2 regions of the Shewanella sp. SG44-2 genome follow, and region 1 is predicted to be linked to the other one. Evidence: predicted binding sites of a transcription regulator. Region 1 holds the regulator's gene; the other holds the start of a gene.
What was found. The regulator MetJ, encoded in region 1, represses methionine synthesis genes. The targets are predictions, from matches to a motif close to TAGACGTCTAGACGTCTA.
Positions count from the first base shown of each region.

Region 1 (3,433 bases):
TCGCGGCAACAGCTGCTAGGCCTGCTTGAATATCGGTCAAGAGGTCATCTGCATCTTCAATACCGACAGATAGTCTCAATAAAGTCTCTTTAATACCAGCCTCTTGCCTTGCTTGTGGGTCCATTGCTCTATGGGTCATAGTGGCCGGAACGGCGACTAAACTTTCCACCCCGCCTAAACTTTCGGCAACACTAAACAACGACAGCGCCTTTAAAAATGCCACCACTTCCGCTTCGCCGCCGATTAACTCAAAACTTAACATAGCACCAAAGCCTTGTTGTTGTTTTGCCGCAATTTCGTGACCTGGATGGTCTTTTAAACCCGGATAATACACCTTTGCCACTACATCACTGGCGTTGAGTAACTCAACAATTTTTTGTGCGTTACGTTGATGCTCACGAATTCGTACCGCTAAAGTACGTAAGCCTCGCAAGGTTAAATAACTGTCAAATGCTGAACCCGTAAGCCCAAGAGTATTTGACCACCAATGTAACAACTCACCCACTTCAGGATCTTTAGCCACTACAGCTCCACCGACCACATCGCTATGACCATTAATGTATTTGGTGGTTGAGTGAATAACAATGTCTGCACCCAATAACAAAGGCTGCTGTAATATCGGCGATAAAAAGGTGTTATCGACTGTTACTAACGCGCCAACGTCATGGCAAGCTTGGCTAATGGCAGCAATGTCGACCACGCGCAATAAAGGATTCGATGGCGTTTCTAACCACACCATTTTCGGTTTTTGAGCTATTGCTTTGCTCAGCGCTTGTGCGTCAGTTTGATCAACGACCAATAACTTAAATTGGCCTTTTCTGGCCAAGTTAGTGAATAAGCGGTAACTGCCACCATAACAATCGTGCGGCACAACCAATAAATCATCAGGACCAAGTAAGCTAGTCACCAATGTAATCGCGGCCATGCCGGTACATGTCACTACACCGGTTGCACCTTGTTCAAGTTTGGCGAGTGCATCGCCTAAAATACATCGAGTAGGGTTACCCGAACGACTGTAATCAAACTCGCGTGGATTATTGTGGCCATCGAATGAATAATTGGTCGATAAATAAATCGGTGGCACGATAGCACCATGTTGTGTGTCTGTTTCAATACCTTGGCGAACGGCCAATGTGGCGCTTTGATGCTTAGTCATGGTTGACTCCTAAAGTTTCACAAACACACAAAGAGATGTCTAGACGTCCAAATTTACCTAAGAGATCCCCATCCGTCAACCAAAATAGACGTTTAGACGTCTAAACATCAAGAAATCTATTTGCAATCGGGATTAAATAGTAGCAATAATTTGACTAGAGATTGTAACGGTTTAAAATCTGCAGCGTATTTATCGTTAAGGGTAAGTTAATGACTGAGTGGAATGGCGAATATATCAGCCCATATGCCGAGCACGGCAAAAAGAATGAACAAGTAAAAAAAATTACGGTTTCTATCCCTTTAAAAGTATTAAAAGTACTGACAGATGAGCGGACGCGTCGCCAGATAAATAATCTGCGCCATGCAACTAACAGTGAACTGCTATGCGAAGCATTTTTGCATGCGTACACCGGTCAACCATTACCTTATGACGGTGATCTTTCAAAAGATCAGCCTGATAGCATTCCAAGTGAAGCGAAAAAGTTAATGGATGATATGGGTATCGAGTGGGAAGAACTCGAATAATTCACTGATTAGTGATTACCTCACAAACTTTTAAACTGCCCTATAAAGAAGCAGTGATGTTTTAAAGAGAACTTATGATGTCATTTATCGATCCAACGACCTTGATACTGGCATCAATTATCGTGTTTTTTGGCGCGCTAACTCAAAGCTTAATTGGCTTTGGGTTAGCCGTTGTTGCAAGCCCGCTGCTGTATATTGTTAATCCTCAATTAGTTCCAGTTCCGATAATTGTTATGGGCTTTGCCATTTCTGCAATGACCTTGTTTAGAGAGCGTGGTCACTTACAATTTAATGGTTTGCAATATGCCTTACTCGGGCGAATTCCTGGGGGGTTTTTAGGCGCTGGATTATTGCTGTTTGCCCCACAAGCAATATTAGGCTTAGTGATTGCAGCTATTGTGTTTATTGCTGTTATTCTTAGCATTTTTCGCTTTAGCGCCCCCATTAATCGTCTCAGTTTATTTATCGCAGGGGTATTTTCGGGCATATTTGGCAATATCGCAGCCATCGGCGGTCCGCCAATGGCCATTTTGCTTGCAGGCCAAGACCCAAGTCAATTTAGAGCCGCTTTATCAGCCTTCTTCGTGTTTAGCTCATTAATAGCGCTAGCCATTTTAGCCATCGTCGGCTTAGTTGAAGTGAAGCATTTATGGCTATCACTGCTATTATTGCCTTCAGTCGTTGCTGGTTATCTTGTCTCGGGTAAGTTAATTGGTCGCGTTGATAAAGATAAAACCCGTATAGCCACATTAGTGTTATGTAGTATTAGTGCAACCGTGTTAGTTATTATGTCGACCAACACGTTAATGAGCTAATCAACTATTCTGCACCTGTAAACAAAACGAGCCATCAATGGGCTTGTTTTCTAACAATGATTAAAATCTTCCCCTTCTATTTATCAAGCAGTCTATTTCTCACCTAAAAAACGCCATCAATAAGTATCAAAAAAAACCGTTTCACTTCCCCTAACAAACTCATTATCTATATGCAATAGATCCATATCACACTAGTTCATTAGATTTCTTTCAATTAACTTTTTTTCAATTAGATTTTTCTCATGGATATGATCTACTTCAAATTAACACTACCCACTTTTAGGTAACATTGTTTACAGCAAAGAAATAATTAAATGTTGTTAAGCACGACCCTAATAAGCCCGACAGAGGACAAAATGATGAACACATACATTAAAGTTGGTATCGCAGTTGCTATGGCATTATCACTTGGCACCCAAGTGATGGCCGCAGATGGTGGTAATCCTAAAAAAGGTAAGCACCTATACAAAAAAGAATGTAAAGCCTGCCACAGCGCTAACAGTGAAGGCCTTGAACTCACCCCAATGACTAAAACTATGAGCCAATGGGATCGTTTTTTCACCCGTGATAAGCACAAAGCTAAACCTGCCGTTTTTGAAGCCTTATCAGAAAAAGACCTGAAAGACATTCAACAGTTCTTATATGACCACGCCGCCGATTCAGACCAACCAGCTACCTGCGGCTAAATCATCAATGCTGAGTATCTTTTCGTTCTAAACGAAACATCAGCCAATAAACCAAACGAAAAAACTGTGAGGCTTAGCCTCAGGGATTCTGACACAAAAAATTTGCCAAATTGACCATGTTATTTGGCAAATCAAGGGGAGAAAGACCATGAGAACTCTCATCTCAATATTAGTGGCTAACGCGCTCTTTATGAGCGGCGCAAGCCTAGCAGCAGATACAGATGCACAAAAGATTGCCGATCTTAAACAACA
Region 1 is NZ_JACJEU010000004.1:246,730-250,162, reverse strand. Features, by position in the region: gene metB (cystathionine gamma-synthase) at 1-1,156, opposite strand, end outside; gene metJ (met regulon transcriptional regulator MetJ) at 1,366-1,680, shown strand; gene H5181_RS05050 (sulfite exporter TauE/SafE family protein) at 1,755-2,495, shown strand; gene H5181_RS05045 (cytochrome c) at 2,852-3,181, shown strand; gene H5181_RS05040 (DUF3373 domain-containing protein) at 3,330-3,433, shown strand, end outside.

Region 2 (3,433 bases), on a different contig from region 1:
AACAAGCCTTTATGCGGAGTAAGCCCCATCGCCACTAACTGCTCGGTAGTCATGTCAAAATAATGCGGGGTATCTTGTTGCACCACAGCAATATTCTGCGCTAACAACTTAGAAGAATATTCACCGATGGGTTTAGAAAATATCTCAATATCGCCACTGGTTGGCACAATATAACGATACAAGCAGCGCAACAGGCTCGACTTTCCTGCACCATTTGGGCCTATTAACCCTAGCATTTGACCTTTAGGCAAACTGAAATGAATGTCCGCCAGAATCGTTTTATTATCGACTTGCCAAAAAAGATGATTTACATCTAATACAGATTCAGACATGAAAGTTAGCCCGCCATGTCCAATTATTTAACACAAACATTTATTTAATAACTCCCCTAAGTCACCCGCTTAGGCATGGATATTGAGGCGATTCAAAGCTGGTATCTGACTTATGTCCCCATACTCGATGGGTACATCTACAGTTGCGGGTACAGTTTGGGCTTATCCCAATTCCCAATACCTTGAAAGGCACTATGGTTTCGACGCAGATTATTACGACAATTATGACGCACGCTATTATGCAAATTATAGCGAAAAATGATGACACTAGGGTTGTAACGTTAAGCTCATGAAATGTTACGGCCAATGTAAGGTAAAGCTCACTTTAGCGGTATTGTTATTCATTGCAGTCGCTTGAAAACCGTCAACCTTATCAACATCATCAGGCCAATATACATCGAGCACCATAATAGCAGCATAGGGGATCGCTAGGTTAGCGAATAATCCGCTAGATTGGCCAACCTTAAGCACATAGCCCATTAAGCAGCGCATCACCCCACCGTGAGTAATCACTAACGCATGGGGGCAATCGACAGCTTGAGCGGTTTGCGGCACGTTTTGCCCTTGTTGTTCGTCGATTGACAGTAAACAAGAGTGCTGCTGTTGACATGAGCGCCACAGTTCATCAACCACGCTCATAAGCCCGGTCTCCACTCGCGCAGCAAAATCAATCACCGACTCGGCTTTATCTGGCGTGCTTTCAGCCGACCATGGGTTATCCCAATAGGCATCAAATTTAGCGGGGTTTTGCTGGTAAATTGCATCAAACGATTGCCCATCCCACACACCAAAATCAATTTCTTGCAGTGCTGGTATCGTCATTAACGGTAATGTTAATCGCTGCGTTAAAGGCTGGCTGAATTGCTGGCACCGTTGCAATGGTGAACTAAACACATGGCTAATGGGGAATTGCAGCTCTGCAAATGCTTGCTGCATTTGGGCCATCCCTGTCTCGGTAAGTTGTACATCGGTTTGGCCGCGAAATATAGACCCACCTTCGCATTCTCCATGGCGCATTAAAATTATCTTGGCTTGTTTCATTTAATTCAGCCTTGCTCTGGCAGTAAAAACTCGCGTACTATGGACGTCTATACGTTTATATGTCTAAAATACTATCTTAACAGGTAATCATTTAGAAGATAATCATTGTACGCAACAATTGTCCACGGCAGTTGTCTGCAACGGTTAACGCAACCATTGCAAATGACCGTTGAACATAACAATGATGTTATCGCCCTACTATTGTAAAAATAAGGGTATGCTTATCTCAATCAAGGTATCAAGCAACATAGTGATAAAAAGGTAACTGTTATGGCGAAATCGACTTCTTACAGTCAAACACTTGAACAACTTAATGCATTGTTAGCGCAGCGTATTGTGATTTTAGATGGCGCCATGGGCACCATGATCCAAGACTATAAGTTGGAAGAAGAAGATTATCGTGGCGAGCGTTTTAAAGATTGGCATTGCGATGTTAAAGGCAACAATGATTTATTAGTACTCAGCCAACCGCAAATCATTAAAGATATTCATACTCAGTACCTGCTAAACGGTGCCGACATTATTGAAACCAACACCTTTAATGCCACCACCATTGCCATGGCCGACTACGACATGCAGTCACTGGCTGCTGAAATTAACCTTGCTGGCGCCCGAGTCGCCCGCCAAGCAGCAGATGAAGTAGCAGCACAAACTGGTTCACCACGTTATGTTGCCGGTGTATTAGGCCCAACCAACCGTACCTGTTCTATCAGCCCAGACGTTAACGACCCAGGGTTTCGTAATGTCAGTTTCGATCAATTAGTTGAAGCTTATGTCGAATCAACCAGCGCCTTAATTGAAGGCGGCGCCGATATCATTATGGTTGAAACCATTTTTGATACCTTAAACGCCAAAGCCGCCCTGTTCGCGATTGAAAAAGTATTCGATCAGCTTGGCGATCGCTTACCCGTTATGATCTCGGGCACTATTACCGACGCCTCAGGCCGCACACTAACCGGCCAAACAACCGAAGCCTTCTATAACTCTTTACGCCACATCAAGCCGTTATCGATTGGCCTTAACTGCGCCCTTGGGCCTAAAGAGTTACGCCCGTACGTTGAAGAATTGTCACGTATTGCCGAATGTTATGTTTCCGCCCACCCAAATGCTGGCTTACCCAACGAATTTGGTGGCTATGATGAAACCCCAGAAGAAATGGCCGAAGTCATTAATCAATGGGCGCAAGAAGGCATGCTCAATATTGTCGGCGGCTGTTGTGGCAGTACACCAGCTCACATTAGCGCCATCCGTGAAGCAGTACTCAGACATGAACCAAGACAGATCCCAGATCTTCCAGTCGCGTGTCGTTTATCTGGCCTAGAACCACTTACCATCGATAAAAACTCGTTATTTGTGAACGTCGGCGAGCGCGCTAACGTGACCGGTTCGGCTAAATTTTTACGCTTAATTAAAGAAGAAAAGTTCGAAGAAGCGTTAGATGTCGTGCGCGAGCAAGTTGAAAATGGCGCGCAAATTATCGACGTCAACATGGACGAAGGTATGCTCGATGGCGTAGCGTCTATGGCGAAGTTTTTAAACTTAATCGCCTCTGAGCCCGACATCTCGCGTGTGCCAATCATGATTGACTCATCAAAATGGGAAGTGATAGAAGCGGGCCTTAAATGTGTTCAAGGCAAGTCGATTGTTAACTCTATTTCGATGAAAGAAGGCGAAGCCAAGTTTATTGAGCAAGCTACCTTAGTGAAGCGCTATGGCGCTGCCGCCATTGTCATGGCCTTTGACGAAGACGGCCAAGCTGATACACGTGAGCGTAAAACCCAAATCTGTACCCGTGCTTATCGCATTTTGGTCGATGTGGTTGGCTTTCCACCAGAAGACATTATTTTTGATCCCAATATCTTCGCCATTGCCACCGGTATCGATGAACACGACAACTATGCCGTCGACTTTATCGAATCGATAAAAGACATCAAAGCCACCTTGCCACACGCGATGATCTCCGGTGGCGTGTCTAACGTGTCATTCTCGTTCCGTGGTAACAACCCAGTACGCGAAGCCATTCACGCGGTATTTTTATACCATGCCATTCAAGCAGGCAT
Region 2 is NZ_JACJEU010000003.1:7,067-10,499, reverse strand. Features, by position in the region: gene H5181_RS02870 (ABC transporter ATP-binding protein) at 1-332, opposite strand, end outside; cobalamin riboswitch at 411-544, opposite strand; gene H5181_RS02865 (histidine phosphatase family protein) at 630-1,373, opposite strand; gene metH (methionine synthase) at 1,644-3,433, shown strand, end outside.
Region 2: a site for MetJ is predicted at 1,414-1,431, ahead of metH (methionine synthase). Genes of this name have one in related genera too.